3 regions of the Phyllobacterium sp. YR620 genome follow, and region 2 is predicted to be linked to each of the others. Evidence: riboswitches for the same ligand, from Rfam matches in the RefSeq annotation. Region 2 holds a riboswitch; each other region holds the start of a gene.

Region 1 (7,080 bases), on a different contig from region 2:
GAGCACCGCGATTTCAAGATTGGTGCCAAGTTTCAGCGTGCCGCTGTCGGATGCGAGCTGGCCAGTGAGCATGGAGAGAAGCGTGGTCTTGCCGGCACCATTTGGCCCAACGAAACCGACGCAATCGCCGCGCTGGATGCGCGTCGAAAAATCATCGACCAGGATATTATCGCCGTAGGCCTTGGACAAATGCTCGGCTTCGATGACGAGCTTGCCCGATTCCCTTGCGTCGCTGGCCTTCAGGACAGCCGTTCCCTGCGCACGCCGGTGATTGCGGAATTCGCTGCGCATGGTCTGCAATTCGCCAAGGCGGCGCATGTTGCGCTTGCGCCGCGCGGTGACGCCATAACGCAGCCAATGTTCCTCACGCACGATCTGTCGCCCGAGCTTGTGAAGGTCGCGTTCCTCTTCTTCGAGGATCTTGTCGCGCCATTCCTCAAAGCCGGCGAAACCCTGTTCGAGCCGTCTGGTAACGCCGCGATCGAGCCAGACGGTCGTACGGCTGACGTTTTCGAGAAAGCGCCGGTCATGCGAAATGACTACGAGGGCCGAGCGCATCTGGCGAAGTTCGCCTTCCAGCCATTCGATCGTCGTCAGGTCGAGATGGTTCGTCGGCTCGTCGAGAAGCAGGATATCCGGCTGCGGCGCGAGCACCTTGGCAAGCGCCGCCCTGCGCGCCTCGCCGCCCGAGAGATTGTCCGGCTTTTCTTCGCCGGTAAGCCCCAGATGTTCCAGCAGATAGCCGACGCGGTAGTGGTCGTCGGCGGGTCCGAGCCCGGCTTCCACATAGTCGTGGACATTTGCAAAGCCATCCATGTCCGGCGCCTGCGCGAGATAGCGAACTGTCACGCCCGGATGCTTGAACACCTCGCCGTCGGTCGGCGCAATGAAGCCGGCCGCGATTTTTAACAGCGTCGATTTGCCCGAACCATTGCGACCGACTAGGGCAATGCGATCCCCCTCGCTGACGGAAAGCGCAGCATCGCTCAGGAGCGGCGTGCCGCCGAATGTCAGCGCAATCTGGTCGAGACGAAGCAGTGGTGGGGCCATGAAGAATTCAAATCCAGCGGTACAGACAGACCGGGGTTGCCGGGCGCATGGCCTTTTCGGCGAGAAACGTGCCTCTGTCAAATAAAACAGGCCGGAATTTTCCGGCCTGTCGTTGGACTATGCGTTGAAAATCAGTATCCGCTGCCGCCATAGGCGCCGCCGCCATTGCCTTCGCAAGGCGCGGTATAGATCGAGCCGTCACGCCGCTGGTAGCGGCAGAGGTTCTGCGTCTGGCCTTGCGGCGTCGTTACGGTACCGATTGCGGCACCGAGCAAGGCACCGCCTGCTGCGCCAACCACCGTGCTCTTCGTGTCATGCCCCAGCGCCTGCCCGGCAATCGCACCCAGGCCACCGCCAATCAGGGCGCCCGTCCCTCCACGTACGTTTTGCTCGCTCGTTGCGCAACCGGCAACAGAAACGGCCAGCAGCGCGGATACCGCAATCGCGGTCAGACGTAACTTCATGACAAATCCTTTCATGTCCAAAACAGATGCGGCGGACCCTGCTGTGCCAATAAGGCAGAAGAAAGTTTTCCGTCGCGCTTACCAACAAATTATGGCGGAGCGCTCGTCGATATTCTCGGCTCGTGTCCCGAGGATCATGGCTGTATGAAGCCGGTGGAGGGTCTGCGTACGCCACGCTCACCTACGATCAGTAGCGTCGTTGGGCTATTCCGCCCTGGCCCAAAAAAAACAGGCCGGGAAAATCCCGGCCTGTTCTTATGCTGGAAATAACAGATTATCGGCACGGAGCCTGATAACGCTGGCCATAACGATTCTCGTATGTGCAATAACGATTGCTATTGTTGTTGGTGGCAGCACCAACCAAAGCACCACCGGCACCGCCGATTGCAGCACCTGCAAGGGCGCCCTTGCCACCGTTGATTGCACCGCCAGCCAATGCACCCAATGCCGCACCGCCTACGCCGTAGCCGGCGACGCGCTGATCAGAAGTGGTGCACCCGGCGGCCGAAAACGCCAGGAGTCCGGCGACTGCAATCGTGGACAAACTTTTCAACATGGAAGACCTCTCCCGTTGTTAGAACCAAATTTCAACAGCTTGCGTCCCCAATGCTGTCCTGCAACAATTGCATCTAGCGCTTTTTTTTACAAGCCGGGCGCCGGTTGCAAGGCAGCAATCAGGATTGCCTTACCTGAATCGAGCGATACCCGGAGAGTTCCGCGTACCGAATTCGAGACAGTAAGCGATGAACCGAAAGAAAGTTCCATATTTTGCAGCGGCCAGCGCGCGCCTTCGATAAAAAGCCCGTGCAATGGCGAAAATGCAACAATGCTGAAGAGCGTATCTTCGGGGAAATCGAACCTGTAGGAACCTGCGACCAGCGGATGCGCTTCTTCATCACCGCTGGAGAGGATTATCTTGCGGCCCTCGGCCGCATGGGCCGTCGCCATGGTGAGATGCAGGAGCGTGTGATCGGTGCGCGAACCGCCGAACGCCCCGCACAGAACGACTTCCGTTGCTCCGAGCCGATAGGCCTCGTTGAGCGCCAGCTCGCCGTCCGTCATATCCTTTGCAGCCGGGAAAACCGAGCGGGGAACATGCGCATAACGCCGGTCGAGTTCGGGTGACGTCGAATCGAAATCGCCGAGCCAAAGCTCGGGTTCGAGGCCGAGGGCTTCGGCATGTGCTATGCCGCCATCGGCCGCAAGGACGCGGGCACCGGCGACGAGGTCCCTGAGGCGATCATTGGCGTGGACGGTTCCGCCGAGAAGAATGACAAACTTGCTCATGACGCGGCCATAGCATGCGGCACTCGCGCCGCATAGCGTCGTTCAGCGTGGCATGAAGCTGCCGGGCAAAGGCACGCGTGCGAACGCTAAAACCCTGTAAGCTGCACCAGCGAGATACCGTAGAATATGTAAGCCCCGATTGCCGTGGCGATGGCGATGACCACCAGCATGGCCCCATCCGTGAGTTCGAACATTTCTGCCCCCTTAGTCTTCTTATTGTTCTGAAGGGAAATCTAGCAGATTCGGGGACGCATGGCTTCACACAAATCCGGGTTAATCAGCGCGGATTAACCGGCCCCCCGACATTGCGATCGCAACCACACGCAAGACGGGCAATCGGCTTGCGCCGACCAATGTTTTTCTTTAATCTTTGCAACGCTCTAACGGGGTGCCTGCCAGAAATGACAGGCTGAGAGGCACAAGGTGAAACACCTGCCAACCCGCGGAACCTGATCCGGTTTGTACCGGCGGAGGGATTAGACGCGGCATCACAGCCGGCGCACCAATCCTTTTGAACATCAAGCTAAGGAGGCGCCGATGCGGCCGCTAACGACACTATTGAAATTTGCACTCATGATCGGTGCGCTGGTCCTCGCTTTCCCGGCGGGTGCCAACGCCGAAGGCAAGCTCACCGTCTATACCTATGAAAGCTTCACCGCGGAGTGGGGCCCCGGCCCCAAGGTTAAAGAGGCTTTCGAGAAACAGTGCGGTTGCACGGTCGACTTCGTTGGCGTGACCGACGGCGTTGCCCTTCTTAACCGGTTAAAGCTCGAAGGCGCTGCAACGAAGGCGGACATTGTGCTCGGTCTTGATACGAACCTCACCTATGAGGCGGCAGCGACCGGCCTCTTCGCACCGCACGGCATCGATACGAAGGCAGTAGCAATTCCGGGTGGCTACAAGGACGATATTTTCGTGCCCTTCGACTATGGCTACTTTGCCGCGATTTATGACACGGAGAAGCTGACGAACCCTCCCGCGAGCCTCAAGGACCTCGTCGAAGGCGATCCGAAACAGAAGATCGTCATAGAGGACCCGCGTACTTCGACGCCGGGCCTCGGACTGCTCCTGTGGGTAAAATCGGTTTATGGCGACAAGGCGGGGGAAGCTTGGGCCAAGCTCAAGAACCGCGTCTTGACCGTTACGCCCGGTTGGTCGGAAGCATACGGCCTCTTCACCAAGGGTGAAGCGCCGCTTGTCCTCTCCTATACGACATCTCCTGCCTATCACGAGATCGCCGAAAAGACCGAGCGCTACAAGGCGGCCTCGTTCGCCGAAGGCCACTATCTGCAGGTTGAGGTCGCGGGCCAGACCACGACGGGCGCGAAGAACCCGCTGGCCAAGGAATTTCTTGCCTTCATGACCTCGCCTGCCTTCCAGGACGCCATCCCGGAAAACAACTGGATGTTCCCGGCGGCAAAAACCAGCGCGCCGCTGAACCCGGCCTTCGACAGGCTGGTAAAGCCCGTAACGACCCTGATGTTCTCGCCGGAGGAAGTCGCCAAGAACCGCAAGGCCTGGATCGACGAGTGGCTTGCGTCGATGAGCCTGTAACGCATTGACGCCCACCATCTCCCTCAAACCTTTGGCCGGGGCACTCGCCCTGGCCTTTCTCGCCCTGCTTGCGGGGGGAGCCTTGCTCGGTCTCCTGAGCGAGGCATTGCGTGGCAATACCGAAGGCTTTGCTGCATTCGACAGCTATTTGTGGAGAGTTGCACGCTTCACCCTGTTGCAGGCCGTTCTTTCAATGCTGCTCTCGATCGCCTTTGCCATCCCGCTGGCCCGGGCCCTCCATGCCAATCCTGATTTTCCGGGGCGGCCGATGATCTTGCGCCTTTTCGCCCTGCCCCTAGCCCTGCCTGCGCTTGTCGCTGTGCTCGGGATCACCAGCATTTACGGACGCAACGGCCTTCTCGCTGCGCTGTTCGCGCAATCCGGCTCTGAAATCATACCGAACATCTACGGCCTCACTGGCATTCTGATCGCCCACGTGTTCTTCAACCTGCCGCTGGCAACGCGGTTCATTCTCGCCAGCCTCGATTCAATTCCGGAAGATTACTGGAAGCTCTCCGCTCAGCTCGGCATGCGCGCATTGGCGCAGTTTCGCCTGATCGAATGGCCGGTAATACGGCGCAATCTTGCCGGCATTGCCGGGCTGATCTTCATGCTGTGTATTACGTCTTTCACCATCGTGCTGACGCTTGGCGGCGGGCCGCGCGCGACAACGCTGGAAGTGGCGATCTACCAGGCGCTCCACTTCGACTTCGATATCGCGCGTGCCGTATCGCTGACCCTGTTGCAACTGACCCTGACGGTCGCGGTACTTTTGCTCCTCAGCATGGCCGGCCGGCCTACGGAAGAGGGGTTCAGCCTGCGCACGACGGCCCGGCGCTTCGATAGGCCCTATGCCCGGGCAAGGTCGTTGGATACTATCCTCATTCTCGTCGGCGTGCTCTTCGTGGGACTGCCCATGGCAGGCACCGTGGTTTCCGGTCTTTCTGCCGACCTTTGGCGTTTGATGGGCGAAACGCAGGTGTGGCGGGCAATCCTCACGAGCCTCTGCCTTGGCGCTGGCGCCGGCCTTCTTGCAACGCTGATTTCGCTCGTCCTCGTTACGGCACGCGAGGACATCGCAAACCGCCGCCGTTACGGAACGCCCGGCATTTTTGAACGCGCCCTTGACCTTGGCGCCAGCCTCATCATGGTTGTGCCACCGATCGTCATCGGAGCGGGGTGGTTCATCCTGTCGCGCCATTTCGTCGATCCGTTCAGGCTTGCGCCGGTAATGGTCGTGAGCGTCAATGCGGCGATGGCAATTCCATTCGCATACCGCATTCTGCGACCGGCCTGGGATACGGCGGCGAGCCGCCATAATCGGCTCTGCGCGGAACTGGGCATCAGGGGATGGAACCGGCTCCGCCTCATCGACTGGCCGGTATTGCGGCAGCCTTTGTGGATTGCCTTTGCATTCGCAATGGCGCTTTCGCTCGGCGATCTCGGAACGATCGCGCTTTTCGGAAATGACGCTGTCCAGACGCTGCCCTACCTCCTGTTGCAGCGCGTGGGCAGCTATCGCACTCAGGATGCGGCCGGTCTCGCCCTGATACTCGGCTGCCTGTGCTTGCTCCTAATGATCCTTGCTGACAGGGCCGCCAACCGCCTGAAGACACGCGAGGTACGTAGCGATGGTTGAACGCTGGAGTGACGGAACGCGGCGGGGCGCGGAAATTCGTCTCGAATCGGTGGATTTCAATTATGGCGAGATGGCGATGCATTTTGACCTTGTCATCGAGCCTTCCTCCATCGTCACCATCATCGGGCCGAGCGGATCGGGGAAATCGACGTTGCTTAACCTCATCGCCGGCTTCGAGCCGGCTAAGTCTGGGCGTATTTTCATCGAGGGCAAGGACGTGACGCGCGCCGCCCCGGCCGAGCGGCCGGTCTCGATGGTGTTTCAGGAGAATAATCTGTTTGCTCATCTCGATGTCGCGGCCAATGTCGGGCTGGGCCGGCGGCCGGATTTGCGCCTTGACGTCGCCGACCGTGCCGCGATCATGGAAGCAATCCGCAAGGTCGGTCTGGCCAGCAAGGAGCAAAGGAAGCCTGAAGCCTTGTCCGGCGGCGAGCGCCAACGCGTCGCCATTGCCCGGGCTCTTGTGCGCAAGCGGCCGGTACTCCTGCTCGATGAAGCTTTTGCGTCGCTGGGACCGGCGCTGCGCCATGAAATGCTTGACCTCGTCGAAACCCTGCAGCGCGAAACCGCGATGACCGTGGTCATGGTCACCCATCATCCTGACGATGCGCTGCGCATGGGGTCAATCCTGGTCTTTCTCGACAATGGCACGATCGCGGCCAAAGGACCCGCACAGGAACTTTTATCCGAACAAGGACCATCGCTGTTGCGGAAATACCTCGGTACGAAAGACTCTGACCTTTGACATATTTTCGACGCCTTGGCTTACTTAAGAAAAAACCATGAAATTCTTGCTCAGGACAGTTCATCGGGATAGCAAGAAGGATGGTACGCGAGTCTGCTGCTTCGCGATGATAACGAGGATATGATTCTGGGTCCGCACGATCTGCAATTGAGCCACGGATGGTTCCCTCCCGCCACCCGCCGCAGGAATCTTGCGTCGGCAACGCTGCTGCTCGCCTTTTTGTCAGGTTGCCAGGTGCTGAGCGTGACCAAGGAGGACGCCATTGGCCCCTCCTCCAACCCCGTGACCGTCGACAATGTCAGCAAGAACGACCGCCTGGCAAAGCTCAGCGCCGAACAGCA
Region 2 (7,080 bases):
GTCGTAGTACTAAAGTAGCAAAAGAGCTCTTTTACCATCTTCAATTACAAATCGCATTGCCGCCGCGGTGCGTTATATGGCTGGAACGTGTTGTCGGAAGGGCGGTACGACTGGTAGCGCGCGCGGCACCGTTCGACCTGGCTTGGTCCGGACGGCCCGACCGGACGGCGAACGCGAAAATCGTAGCAGCGCGACGAACCGGTACAATCAGGCGAGGCAATATTCGCAGGCGAACCATTCTTGAGGATGATCGGCTGGCGCGGGATGACGTCGAGGCCACGCGGCGCCGGGCGATAGGTCTGCACTTCCTGTGCTGATGCGACGCTCATCGAGATCGGCGCGGCGAGGCAGATGGCAAGGGCAATTGCGAGGTTTTTCATTTGTCCGGTCTTTCCATTCGCATAACAATATAGGAGCGAAGCGCCACGATAGCCACTGGTGGTCATCGCCGAACCCGATTAGGTTTCCTAAAAAGCAACGTTGCTTTGTACCGAATGGTTTCAACCTGGACCCCTCCGCATGCCCGTCCGCATCGCTACCTTCAATGTCGAGAACCTGATGAGCCGGTTCGATTTTTCCGGCTTCCGCAACAATCTCAACATGGATCGTTCGCTCCAGCTCTTTCAGATTCAGGACGAGGCGCAGTTCAGGCAGCTCGAACAGGCCCGCGCCATTGCCCATGCGGACGATACGCGCCAATTGACGGCGCTGGCGATTGCCGAAACCCATGCCGACATATTGTGCCTGCAGGAGGTCGACAATATCGGCGCGCTGAATGCTTTCGAGTTCGGCTACCTGTTCAAGATGGTGGGCGAGGGCTACCGCCACAAATACATGGTCGAAGGCAATGATAGCCGCGGCATCGATGTCGCCGTGCTCCTGCGCGACCAGACCCGCTATGGCGAACCGATAGAATTCGTTTCCATGACCAGCCACGCGCATGTGACCTATGACGATTTCGGGCTTTACGATCCGCAGCTCGGCCTCGTCGGGATCACCGCCAATGAGCGCATTTTCAAGCGGGACTGCCTGGAGATCGATGTGCGCATCGCCGGCAAGCCGCTCAGCCTCTTCGTCTGCCATTTCAAGTCGATGGGATCGCCGCGCAATGGTCTCGACGGGCGAACCTCGACCATGCCGGTGCGTCTTGCAGAGGCGAAGGCCGTGCGGCGCATCATCAGTGAAAAGTTTGCGGCAAGCGGCGGCCCGGCGGACAAGCACTGGTTGATCTGCGGCGATTTCAACGATTATCGCGAGCGGGTGGTGATCGGCGGCGATTCCATGAGCGGCTATACGTTTGCTCCGGTCAACGACCCGGTCAGCTGCGTCGATGTCCTGCTCGAAGGCGGGTTCTGCGAAAACCTGGTGGAGAGGCGACCGATCATGGATCGCTGGACGCTTTATCATACACGCGGCCCGCAGGAACGGCATCTTTGCCAGCTCGACTATATCCTGGCCTCGCCGGAGCTTGCCCGTTCCAACGGCAAGGTTCTCCCCGACATCATCCGCAACGGCCAACCGCACCGGACAATCTTTCCGCCCGGCCAAGAGGTCGATCGCTTTCCACGCACTGGCTGGGACCGGCCCAAGGCCAGTGATCATTGCCCGGTGGCAGTCACTCTCGATATGGTTTGAACAATGCTGGATATTCTGGAAGGCGCGGTCATTCCGCTGAAGAGCGCGACCCTGCGCATTGACGGCGCGCCCCTGGCCTATGAATTGCAGAACAGCGCGGATATTGCGGCAAACTGGTCGCGCGCGACCGCCGACAACCCTGCCTTGTTCAATGGTCCGTTCTTCATGGCGGAAGAGGCGTCGGTTGCGGGTGGCGATTTCCGCGCGCGATATCACCGCACGCGCTTTGCAACGATGATGCACTGGAAGGGCAATGCGTCCGTCGAAAAGCCCTGGCACATTTTTGGCGTGGGCGTCATCGTTTCCAGCGACAACAGGTTGATCGCTGGCCGTATGGCGCCTTCGACCTCGGCTGCGGGCCGCATCTATTTTCCAGCCGGATCCTTCGACGAGGACGATGTCGCCGGCGACCATATCGATATCGACGGCAATATGATGCGTGAAGTCGAAGAGGAAACGGGCATTGATCTTTCGCGGGCGGCACGCAGGGACGATGCCATATATCTCGTAACCGTGAACCGCAGCATCGCGCTGTTCCGCCGCCACTATTTCGATCTGACCGCCGCGACCATTCTCGATCGCATCCGCGCGCACATTGCCTCGGAAAACGATCCGGAACTCGATGATATTGTTGCGATTTCCGGCGCCGGTGCAATGCGCGAGGCGACGCCGCCGACATTTCGCGCCTTTGCAGATTGGCACTTCGGCCGGTCTTGAGCTTGCGCCTCAAGAGCGTAAGCTTTCAGGCCTCGGACCCGCCCAGAATGTAACCGTCACAAGCTTTGGCTTGAATGGGCGGGACCATCCACTAATTTCTGCGGCATTCACGCGGGGAGAACGCAAATGGCTGGTCGGAACTACGAAGTCTACGACGTCTTTACGGACAAGGTACTGGCGGGAAATCCCTTGGCCATCGTCCACGATACCGATGGGCTCGACAGCGAGGCAATGCAGAAGATTGCGCGGGAGTTCAACCTTTCCGAAACGGTGTTCGTGCTTGCGGCAAAGAACCCGGCACATACGGCCTGGGCGCGTATCTTCACACCGGACTATGAGATGCCGTTTGCCGGTCATCCGACCGTGGGCACGGCGATTTCGCTGGCGCAACGACGCTTTGGCGCCGTCGAGGAGGATCAGGACGCGCTGATCATTCTTGAGGAGCAGGTTGGCCCGGTGCGCTGCGGCGTCCGCCTTACCGCGAGCGGTGCTTTTGCGGAGTTCGACCTGCCGAAGCTTCCCGTGCAGATACCCTACAACTACGACAGGATCGCAATTGCCAACGCGCTGCGGCTCGAACCGCGGGAGATCGGCTTCGAAAACCATGTGCCGAGCATCTGGGACGCGGGCGTGCCATTCATGATGGTCCCGGTCCATGGTCTCGAATCGGCTGGCCGCATCCGTATCAACCAGACGGCGATGAAGGATGTTGCCCCGACCATCGGGCATCGCCAGTTGCCGGTCTACTGCTATTGCCGCGAAACTATCCTGCACGGCAGCCATTTTCATTCGCGCATGTTCGTCAGCGATGACGGCACCTACGAGGATCCTGCGACAGGCTCGGCGACGGCGGCCTTTGCCGGCGCCATCCATGCCTTCGACAGGCCGCTCGACGGAGTGCTGCGGCTCTCGATCGAACAAGGCCACGAGATGGGCAGGCCGTCGCGCCTGCAACTGGAGCTGGATATTGCCGAGGAGAAGCTCCTAGGCGCGCGTATTGGCGGTTCGGCGGTCAAGGTCGCGGAGGGCCGTCTTTTTGCTTGATATGCTGCCTTGCGCTGTTCCTGTGCGCGGCCGTCATAAAGTTTTCAAGAAGGGCTGGACAGGCAGGAAATGCCCCGTTATAGAGCCCTCACTTTCGGTCGTCACAGCGGCTGACGGGCACATAGCTCAGTTGGTAGAGCAGCTGACTCTTAATCAGCGGGTCGTAGGTTCGATCCCTACTGTGCCCACCATTCTTTCGAAAAAAGGGCCGCATGGCCCTTTTTTCATGCACGCGAGGCAGGCTCAACCTGCCGGCAAACGCTAGAGGAGACTTCCCATGAGCATCCGTCGTATTGAAGTTGGTCCACGCATGAGCCAGGCCGTTATCCATGGCAACACGGTATATCTCGCCGGGCAGGTGGGTGGCCCGGGCAAGAGTGTTACCGAGCAGACCAAGGATGTGCTTGCGGCCGTCGATCGCCTGCTCAAGGAAGCCGGCACCGACAAGTCCAAGCTGCTCCAGGCCATTATCTGGCTCGACGACATGAAGGACTTCAGCGAGATGAACGCCGTGTGGGATAGCTGGGTCGATCCGGCCAATACGCCCGCGCGCGCGACCGGCGAAGCCAAGCTCGCAACGCCCGAATACAAGGTCGAGATCATCGTCACCGCCGCTCTCTGATTCGGTTTGGCGCACGTCAATGTGCGTTATTCTTGAAGCGGTTGTCACCATCCTGCCGTAAAAGGCGGTTTCTTTGCAGCAAAGCCCGAGTAAATTGCTCGGGCAGGCTGGATTTTTGGCGCGGAAATGCATAAAGTCCGCGCTTCTCCGGATTGCCACAGGGGCAATTCTTCAAACGCTTGTCTGATTGTAGCCAATTGCTATTGCGCAAGACGAGGCAAGCATGGGTAAGGAAAACGATTGCAAGTACTCGTTCGAGACAACAATGTTGAACAGGCCCTCCGGGTCCTGAAGAAAAAGATGCAGCGGGAGGGTCTCTTCCGCGAAATGAAGGCGCGCCAGGCATTCGAAAAGCCGTCCGAGCGCCGTGTCCGTGAAAAAGCTGAAGCCGTCAGCCGCGCCCGCAAGGCAGCGCGCAAGCAGGCACAGCGCGAAGGTCTTCTGCCAGGGCCGAAGAAGAAGGAACGCCCGCCGCGTCCGAATGGCAATGCCGGTGGCGATTTCAACCGATAGTCGGTGACCGGCCCGTCCGGTCATTTTTATAGCGAGAAAACCCGCACGGCCTTGCCCGGGCGGGTTTCGTTTTTTCCTGGCCCTGTATGGTCGGCCGGGATCGTCGCTTGGGCGGTTTCCAGGAAGTGCCTCCTTGCGCGGCCACACAGCCTGCCTATTCATGCGGGCATTCAGTCAGGCATCATGGAGACAAGCATATGGCGCTCAACCTCAACATTATCATTGCCAGCACACGCCCGGGTCGTGGCGGTCCGGCAGTCGCAAAGTGGTTTCATGAATTTGCTAGCTTGGATGCCCGGTTCGAAACCGCGCTGATCGACCTTGCCGAGATAAACCTGCCTCTCCTTGATGAACCGCATCATCCCCGCATGCAGAAATATGAAAAGGCTCATACCAAGCGTTGGAGCAGCCTCGTCGATGCGGCAGACGCAACCGTTTTCGTTACGCCGGAATATGATTATTTCGCTCCGCCATCGCTCATCAACGCTTTGATTTACCTGTCGAAGGAGTGGAATTACAAACCGGCCGGATTCGTCAGCTATGGCGGCGTATCCGGCGGCTTGCGCTCGGTCGAGTCGGTGAAAGGGCTGATTGCGGGCTTGCGCATGATGCCGATTCCCGAGGGCGTTGCCGTGCATTCGTATCAGCAGTTCATTGATGATGAAGGCGTCTTCCAAGCCACCGAATCGATGACGGGCAGCGCGGCGACAATGCTGGCGGAGCTTGCCAAGTGGGCAGAGGCCCTGAAGCCGCTGCGCGCCTGAGCTGACGTATTGACCCGCTTGACAACGGCGTTGCAGGCGGGTCTCTTAGAGACATTCACCAGGGGGGTCCCGACAAGGGGCTGAGATACTGCTGGCCATCGGCAAGCGCAGTGACCCGTTGAACCTGATCCAGTTCATACTGGCGTAGGGACGGTGCAAAAGTCTGCGCGGGCCAGGGATCTCCTGTTGTAGTTCGCACAAGCCTTTCATCCTTCCGGCACAGAACTGGGTTTCGCGCCTGCATGGCCATAATGGCATGCGGGCAATTTGAACTGGCGGGCGTTTTTGAGCGTTCGCGGAGCAAAGGAACCTGATGATGACCGCAATTACTCCAATCGTTTCGACCGGCGCGCTCCCTGCATCGACCAAGGTCTACAAGCCCGGGCGCATATATGCGGATTTGCGCGTACCGATGCGCGAAATTGCCGTGCATCCAACGGCGGGCGAGCCCAATGTCACCGTCTATGATGCGTCCGGCCCCTATAGCGATCCGCTCGTGACGATCGATATTGCGCAGGGCCTGCCACGCATGCGGGAGGCCTGGCTTGAGGTGAGGGGCGACACGATTGTTTATGACGGCCGCCACGTTCTCCCCGCCGATAATGGCTTTGCGACCGGCGAACGCCTGACGCCGGCTTTCTCCAGCCTCAGCAGGCCACGCCGATCCAGGGACGGCCGTGCGGTTACCCAACTCGCCTATGCGCGGGCAGGGATCGTTACGCCGGAGATGGAGTTTGTCGCCATTCGCGAAAACCTTGGCCGCGAGGCGGCCAGGAGCGCGATGGCGCGCGACGGCGAATCCTTCGGAGCGGCGATACCGGACTATGTGACGCCCGAATTCGTGCGCGACGAGATCGCGCGGGGCAGGGCGATCATCCCAGCCAATATCAACCACCCCGAACTCGAGCCGATGATCATCGGCCGCAGTTTCCTCGTCAAGATCAATGCCAATATCGGCAATTCCGCTGTCACCTCTTCGATGGCCGAGGAGGTCGAGAAAATGGTCTGGGCGACGCGGTGGGGCGCGGATACGGTCATGGACCTTTCGACCGGGCGCAATATTCACAATATCCGCGAGTGGATCATCCGCAACGCGCCAGTGCCGATCGGCACCGTGCCGCTCTATCAGGCGCTGGAAAAGGTGGGCGGTATCGCCGAGGACCTGAGCTGGGAGATTTTCCGCGATACGCTGATCGAACAGGCGGAACAGGGCGTCGACTATTTCACCATCCATGCCGGGGTGCGGCTTCATTACATCCCGCTCACCGTCAACCGGGTGACCGGCATTGTCTCGCGCGGCGGCTCGATCATGGCGAAGTGGTGCCTGCATCACCACAGGGAAAGCTTCCTTTACGAGCATTTCGCGGAAATCTGCGATATTTGCCGCGCCTATGATGTCTCCTTCTCCCTGGGTGACGGGCTGCGGCCTGGCTCAATCGCCGATGCCAACGATGCGGCGCAATTTGCCGAACTCGAGACGCTGGGCGAACTCACCCGGATCGCGTGGGCCAAGGATTGCCAGGTGATGATCGAAGGGCCCGGCCATGTGCCGATGCACAAGATCAAGGAGAACATGGACAAGCAACTCGCCGTTTGCGGCGAGGCCCCATTTTATACGCTAGGACCGCTGACGACCGATATTGCACCCGGCTACGATCACATCACCTCCGGTATCGGCGCGGCAATGATCGGCTGGTTCGGCACAGCAATGCTCTGCTACGTCACACCCAAGGAGCATCTCGGCCTGCCCAATCGGGACGATGTCAAGGTCGGCGTCATCACCTA
Region 3 (7,080 bases), on a different contig from region 2:
CCCGGTTCCAGAGGCTGCGCCACGCGTGGCCGCAACTGACTCACGGCCTGCAGCCAAGACATCCGACAAATCCGTCGATGGCCTGATCACAAAATACTCGGTTGCCTATGCTGTGCCGGAATCCCTTGTTCGCCGTGTCGTGAAGCGTGAAAGCCGTTTTAACCCCCAGGCACGCAACGGGCCCTATTGGGGGCTTATGCAATTGCTCCCAGCGACTGCACGCGGCCTCGGCCATGATGGCAACGCCAAGGATCTGCTCGATGCGGAGACCAACCTCAAATACGGGGTGAAGTATCTCGCTGGCGCCTATAAGGTGGCGGACAGCAATCCGGACCAGGCAGTCCGCCTCTATTCACGCGGGTATTACTATCAGGCCAAGCAGAAGGGCATGCTCGACGTGCTCGAACCTTCGGCGGAGCCCGTACAGACCGCTCTTGTTGCGACGTCATCGGAAGCAAGCACGGCCCCCGCCGCGCAGGCGACGAGCGCCCTCATGACGCCGACGGAACTTGCCTATGCCGACGGCAAGGTGGTGTTTCCGGCGGTGATCCCGCTGCCCTTCGAGCGGCAGGATTTGCTGGCCTCCACGATCGTGCCTACCACCACCGGTGGAAATGGTGCACGGGTCCGCGCCCCCGCCCCACTTTGAGCTCACTGCCCGCGAGCATCGCTGACGTCACGTAATCCTTGGCGTGCGCCACGGCATCGGCCAGAATCTCGCCCTTGGCCAGTTCAGCCGTGATGGCCGAGGCAAGCGTGCAGCCGGTTCCATGGTCGTTGTCCGTGGCAATGCGGGGGCTGGAAAACCATTCTTGCGTTTTTCCGTCGCACAGAAGATCGCTGCTTTCCGATCCGCTGCCATGGCCGCCCTTGATCAAGACTGTTGAAGCACCGACAGCCAGCAGAAGCTCGGCCTGGCGCACCATTTCAGCCGCATCGCCTGCGACGGGCCGCCCGGTCAGCAGGGCTGATTCCGCAAGGTTGGGTGTGACGAGGGTTGCCTTGGGGAGAAGCACCTGCCGCAACGCATCGATGGCTCCGGGTTCGAGTAGCCGATCACCTGAGGTCGCGACCATCACCGGGTCGATAACGAGCGCCCGGTGCCAGCCGCGCAGGCCGTTGACAATGCTCTCGATCGCTGCCACTGCGGAGACCATGCCGATCTTGATCGCGGCCACGTCAATGTCTGACAGAACGGCATCGATCTGCGCGCTTATGATCGAAGGCGAGAGATTTTCGATTGCTGTCACGCCCTTTGTGTTCTGGGCGGTGATGGCTGTGATGACGCTCGCGCCGTAGACGCCAAGCGCCGAGAAGGTCTTCAGGTCCGCCTGGACACCTGCGCCGCCGCCGCTATCGGAACCGGCAATGGTCAATGCGATCGCGGTCATCGCCGTGCCTCGAGCGCCTTGTCCACTGCCTCGCGCAGTATTTGCGCAGCGGCCTTCGGGTCGACCTGCCGAAAAATGGCCGAAATGACCGCTATGCCATCGGCTCCGGCTTTGATGGCCGGTGCAGCGCGCGCGAGATCGAGGCCGGCAATAGCGCCGATCGGCAGGTCGGGCTTCTTCGCCCGAATGATCTGCGCCAGACGTTGATAGCCGTCAAAGCCGATGGGACCGTCGGGATTGTGCTTGGCCGGCGTTTCGAACAGCCCGCCGATGCAAGCATAGTCGATATCGCCAGCGATGGCGGCTTCGGCATCGGATTCGTTCTTCACCGTCAAACCGATGATCGCATCCGGGCCAAGCAGACGACGGACGTCGGCGACCAGCATGTCCTCGCGCCCGACATGGACCCCGTCGGCACCCGTGGCAAGCGCCACGTCGACCCGGTCGTTGACGACGAAAGGAACGCCGCTGCCGCCCAGCGCTGCCCGGATCGCATGGGCACGTTCCACCATCTTTCGTGTTGGCGAATTCTTGTCGCGATATTGGATGATCGTGGCGCCGCCTCGCGCCGCAGCGAGCGCTAGAGCACCAAGGTCTTGCTCGCCGCCAATAGCGTCGACATCGACAATGGCATTCAGCCGGAAATCTACTTTTGGCATGATCTTCTCTTTCATCAGAGCGAAGGAGGTTGGGAGAGTTCGACGGCGAGGTCGCCGACGGCGGGGATCGATTTGATCAGCCCTGCTTCGTGCAGGAAGACACCGAGGCGTTCGTAGCGGCCGCGATCGAGAGCCGCCGGCCGTTTGGCGAAGCGTGGCAGCGTGTCCGTCCACGCCTGCCTGTTCAGCGGATTGTCGAGATCCGGGTAGGCCTTGATGAAAATCTGCCAGCTCTCGTCCGGGTGATTGGTCAGATAGATTGCCCCCTTTTCGACAGCGCCGAGAAAGCGCGGCAGGCGATTGTCGGTGACGAGATCCCGGTGCGTGACGAAGATGAGTTCGTCATAGACCGGCACGCCGTGCTCCTCGGGAAAGAAGGCGCGGCCGCTGTGACCCTCCTGTGCCATCTGGGTCAGTTCGAAGTTGCGGTAGGCTCCGACCGTCGCATCGACCTGCCCCGCGATCAGCGAGGCTGACAGGGCGAAATTGACGTTGATCAGTTCCACGTCCTTGATGGACATGCCTTCGGACTTGAGCATGGCGCCGAGCATCGCATCCTCGAACCCGGAGACCGAGAAGCCGACTTTCTTGCCCTTCAAATCCTTGAGGCTTTTGATCGGACCATCGGCCAGCGTCATCACCGTGTTGAGTGGCGTTTCCACCAGCGTCCCGAAGCGCACCAGCGGCAGGCCGGTGTCATGGTCGAGGTAGAGATTAGGCTGGTAGTGGATGGCGACCTCTGCTTGCTTTGCCGCAACGAGGCGTGGCGGTGCGGCCGGGTCTGCTGGCGGCATGAGATTCACATCAAGGCCGGCATCGGCAAAGAATCCCTTCTCGCGGGCGATGATAAGAGGGGCGTGGTCCGGATTGACGAACCATTCGAGCAGTACCGTCAACTTGTCGGCGGCACTGGCGGGCGCGGTTGCGGCGCAGAGCGCAAGGCATATGGCGAGGATCGATAAGCGTGTGCGGAACATCAGTCGTCCTTTGTTGCGATGATGGGAGTTGCTCATGTTTGCGGCGCCCAAGGGGTAAGGCGGCGGGTCAGGGCGTCGACGAGAAAGCGCAGGATCACGGTGAGGGCGGCGAGGATCATCAGTGCCGCGAACATGGTTTCGGTCTGCATGCGGGCATTGGCTTGCAGCATGACAAAGCCGAGCCCGCGCGACGAGCCGACCCATTCGCCAATCACGGCGCCGATCGGGGCAAAGACGGCGGCGACCCGCAGGCCCGATCCGAGCGAGGGCAAGGCGCTAGGAACCCGAACGAGAAGCAGGGTTGCGAGCGGCGTCGCTTGCGTGAGCGAAGCCGCATCGAGGAGGTCGCGGTTGGTTCGCTGCAGGCCATCGGCAAAGGCCGATGCGACGGGAAAGAAGATGATGAGGCTTGCCATCACCACCTTGGAGGCAAGTCCAAAGCCGAACCACAGGACAAGCAGCGGCGCGATGGCGAATACCGGGAATACCTGCAAGACAAGAAGAAGCGGCCAGACGACATGGCGAAAGGCGGGAATGGCGGCGACAAGCAGCGCGATAATAATGCCGGCGAGCGCGCCGAATGCCAGTCCAAGCAGGACCTCGATGAGCGTGATCGATGCGTTGACGCCAAGATATTGCCGCTGTTCGACAAGCGCCGACACCACCGCAATTGGCCCAGGCAGAATGAATCGCGGAGGCTGGAACAGCCAGACCGCCACTTGCCAGCAAGCAAAGACGGCGGCAAGCGCCGCGACCATGCGAATAACGAGGCGCATGCAGCTACCGCCGCAGTTCAGATGTCAGGATGTAGGGCACGCTCTGGACTCCATTGCTTTTGGAGATCCGGTCATGCGCGAAGGTGAAGCTGAAAAGGCGCGAACTTTGCTCAATTCCCGTTCCTACGCCGGCATGACCCGGATCAGGTTCAAGGGTCCAGCTCGACGCTATCTCAGCACTGTACAGTGCCCCCCTCGGAATGAAGCGATGATGGAGCGGCGCGAGATTAAAGTCAATCGCGCCGCGTCAGGTCCTAGTGGGTCAGGCGAACGTTCTCGCCGTCGACCGATTTACAGGCGGCCGTGATCTTGTAGTAGAAGTCCTGGTTGGCCCAGCCGCCGCCGTCTTCCCACGCATGGCTATGGGGCGTGTTGTCACAATTCATCAGATCATCGAGTGGGGGCTTCGATCCCAACGGCAGTTGCACGCCGTCCACGAACAGATGGTTGACCGTGTTCGGGTCGTCGGTCTTCAGCGTGGAATTGTATTTCGAATAGCCGGACTCGCTTGTGGCAATGCAATCGACGTATCGCGATTTCCCGCCGTTCTTGTCCTTGTAGCCGATGTCGCAACCATCATTCTTGATTTCCATCTTGAGGTACAGCTTGGTGTAATCACCGAGGTCGAACGTGATCGGAACATTGATATCCGGGTCTGTTTTACCGCCGCCGTTACCGTTGTAGAGGTTATGGTCGGTCGCGGTGTATTTGATGGTGCCGACGACAACGTCCTTGCCATTGCGCACGACGATGATCGAAACTTTCTTGAACCAGTAGCCCGTAACCTTGTCGATCGTGATCTTGGCCGTCGTCGGCTTCAATGGCGCCAGCGCCGTGGCGTTGACGTTGATCGGCATGTTGTCCTTGTTGAGAACATGCATGAACAGGGTGCTGGTCTGGCCGCCAAGGGTGATGGAAACCTTTTGATTTTCGGTACTGAAGTTCAAATTGATATCTTCGGCGCGCAGGCCGAGATTGGCCTGGAGGAAGGCACGTGCCCTCGCCTCGGCGGCCGCTTTGTTGGACCCGGTGAAAACCGAGGCTGCCGCAAGCGCCGCGGCGTCGGCCGCATTCTGCAGCCGCGAACGGTCATTGCTGGCGCGGCTATAATCCACGGCGAGCCCGGCAAACCCCAGGAGCGGTACAAGCAGCAAGCCGAATGTAATCGCGGTTGCGCCGCGGCGGTCTTTTATGAATTGACGTAGATACTTCATGGCCCCACTCCAGTCGATGAGCGCAACCATCAGTTGTCCGGCGTAAATGACGGCTTATGAAATTCGTTCAGATTTTCACGATCTGCCCTGGAACCGGCGTCGGGGAAGAAATGCGTCTGCAAATGGTAAATGTTCGATGAAGCTGCATTAGGCGTTTTGAACGACAGGGCGGACAAAACCTTGGCTCGCGACAAGGAGGTTGCGCGTGTAGTCCCGCGTTACATGGCGGCGGGCAAGTTCCGACGCGGTGAGCCGTTCAACCTCCGCGCCGTGCTGCATTACCATCAGCCGGTCGCACATGTGCGTTACGACTGCGAGATCATGGCTGACCATGACGAATGTCAGCTTGCGGTCGCGGCGGATCTGCTCGAGAAGATTCAGCACCTCCGCCTGCACCGATGCGTCGAGCGCAGAGGTTGGCTCGTCCAGCAACAGGATCGATGGTTCGAGAATCAGAGCGCGGGCGATGGCGACACGCTGGCGCTGGCCGCCTGACAGCTGGTGCGAGTAGCGGAAACGAAAACTGGAACCGAGCCCGACCTCGTCAAGCGCCCGCAAGATGCGCCGCTCGATATCGCCGAATCCATGTACGGCCAGCGGCTCAAGGAGCAATCGGTCCACGGTCTGACGCGGATGCAGCGAACCATAGGGGTCCTGGAACACCATTTGCACTTCGCGGTAAAAGGCCTTTGTGCGCGATGCGCCAAGCAAATTGCCATTGACCTCGATAGTCCCCGCGGTCACGGGTGCCAGACCCGCCACGGCGCGCAGCAGCGTCGATTTGCCCGAACCGGATTCGCCGACGAGACCGAAGGACTCGCCGGGCACCACCTCGAGGCTGACGCCGCGCAGCGCGCGAAAGCGATTGAACATCACTTCGAGATTGTCGATCTTCAGCGCCGGCGTCATGCTGCCCACTCCGGTTTGCGGTCGAGCGTCGGCAGTGGATGCCGGTCGGCACCTATTTCAGGCATGCAGTTCAGCAGTCCCTGCGTATAGGGGTGCTTGGCATTGCGCAGGTCCGTCGCGGCAATTTCTTCGACGATGCGGCCAGCATACATGACGATGACCCTGTCGCAGAACGACGAAACCAGCCGCAGATCGTGCGAGATGAAAACGAGGCCCATGCCCCTGTCGCGCACCAGATTGTCGAGAATGCCCAGCACGTCGAGCTGGACCGTAACATCGAGCGCGGAGGTCGGCTCGTCCGCAATCAGCAGTTCCGGTCCGGTGATCAGCATCATGGCGATCATCGCGCGTTGCCCCATGCCGCCCGATACTTCGTGCGGATGGAGATCGTAGACGCGCTCGGGGTCGCGTATCTGGACGGCGGCCAGCATATCGAGCGCGCGTCGGCGCGCCTCGCGCTTGCTGACCTTCTCGTGGGTCCGGAGCGTTTCGACGATTTGCCTGCCGATGCTCATGACCGGATTGAGCGAATATTTCGGATCCTGCAAGATCATGGAGATACGATTGCCGCGCAGCGCCCGCCGTTCCTTGACGGACGTCTCCAGCAGATCGATGCCGTCGAAGTTCAGCGTCTTTGCGGTGATGGTTGCATGCGGAGGAGTGAGGCCCATGATGGCGCGGCCGGTCTGCGACTTGCCGGAGCCTGATTCACCGACAATGCCGAGGCGTTCGCGCCCAAGCGTGAAGGACACGCCACGCACCGCGTTGACGGCGCCCGTGCGGGTCGGAAACGTGACGCGGAGGTCGTCAACCGTCAGCATGGTGCTCATTGGTTGTTGCCTCGCGGATCAAGCGCGTCGCGCAGCCCGTCGCCAAGAAGATTGAAACCAAGGCTGACGATGAGGATGGCAAAGCCCGGCATGGCGGCGACCCACCATTGGTCCATGATAAAACGCCTTCCCGATGCGATCATGGCACCCCACTCGGGCAAGGGCGGCTGTGCGCCAAGCCCAAGAAAGCCGAGGCCAGCAGCGGTCAGGATGATACCTGCCATGTCGAGCGTCACACGGACGATAAGCGACGACAGGCAGAGCGGCATGATGTGCCGGAGCACGATGCGCGTCGGCGATGCTCCCATCAGCCGGACGGCGGCG

The links. A riboswitch is a leader RNA that binds a small molecule or an ion and turns the genes downstream of it on or off. The one in region 2 is predicted to bind thiamine pyrophosphate.
Region 1: another riboswitch for thiamine pyrophosphate. It lies ahead of thiB (thiamine ABC transporter substrate binding subunit); the one in region 2 lies ahead of thiC (phosphomethylpyrimidine synthase ThiC).
Region 3: another riboswitch for thiamine pyrophosphate. It lies ahead of BLR72_RS18170 (ABC transporter permease); the one in region 2 lies ahead of thiC (phosphomethylpyrimidine synthase ThiC).

Annotation. Positions count from the first base shown of each region.
Region 1 covers NZ_FNJP01000002.1:685,685-692,764, reverse strand. Annotated here, with positions in the region: gene BLR72_RS10150 (ABC-F family ATP-binding cassette domain-containing protein) at 1-1,050, opposite strand, end outside; gene BLR72_RS10145 (glycine zipper 2TM domain-containing protein) at 1,182-1,514, opposite strand; gene BLR72_RS10140 (hypothetical protein) at 1,789-2,070, opposite strand; gene BLR72_RS10135 (thiamine diphosphokinase) at 2,157-2,801, opposite strand; TPP riboswitch at 3,176-3,294, shown strand; gene thiB (thiamine ABC transporter substrate binding subunit) at 3,339-4,355, shown strand; gene thiP (thiamine/thiamine pyrophosphate ABC transporter permease) at 4,360-5,994, shown strand; gene thiQ (thiamine ABC transporter ATP-binding protein) at 5,987-6,739, shown strand; gene BLR72_RS10115 (M48 family metalloprotease) at 6,944-7,080, shown strand, end outside.
Region 2 covers NZ_FNJP01000001.1:772,630-779,709, forward strand. Annotated here, with positions in the region: partial or broken gene BLR72_RS22660 (BA14K family protein) at 45-167, opposite strand; gene BLR72_RS03580 (endonuclease/exonuclease/phosphatase family protein) at 520-1,635, shown strand; gene BLR72_RS03585 (NUDIX hydrolase) at 1,639-2,352, shown strand; gene BLR72_RS03590 (PhzF family phenazine biosynthesis protein) at 2,479-3,396, shown strand; tRNA gene BLR72_RS03595 (tRNA-Lys) at 3,512-3,587, shown strand; gene BLR72_RS03600 (RidA family protein) at 3,674-4,018, shown strand; gene rpsU (30S ribosomal protein S21) at 4,259-4,531, shown strand; gene BLR72_RS03610 (NADPH-dependent FMN reductase) at 4,729-5,295, shown strand; TPP riboswitch at 5,346-5,464, shown strand; gene thiC (phosphomethylpyrimidine synthase ThiC) at 5,612-7,080, shown strand, end outside.
Region 3 covers NZ_FNJP01000005.1:401,459-408,538, forward strand. Annotated here, with positions in the region: partial or broken gene BLR72_RS22745 (lytic transglycosylase domain-containing protein) at 56-394, shown strand; gene thiD (bifunctional hydroxymethylpyrimidine kinase/phosphomethylpyrimidine kinase) at 597-1,391, opposite strand; gene thiE (thiamine phosphate synthase) at 1,388-2,050, opposite strand; gene BLR72_RS18165 (ABC transporter substrate-binding protein) at 2,065-3,027, opposite strand; gene BLR72_RS18170 (ABC transporter permease) at 3,060-3,803, opposite strand; TPP riboswitch at 3,907-4,009, opposite strand; gene BLR72_RS18175 (TadE/TadG family type IV pilus assembly protein) at 4,058-5,017, opposite strand; gene BLR72_RS18180 (ABC transporter ATP-binding protein) at 5,165-5,926, opposite strand; gene BLR72_RS18185 (ABC transporter ATP-binding protein) at 5,923-6,756, opposite strand; gene nikC (nickel transporter permease) at 6,753-7,080, opposite strand, start outside.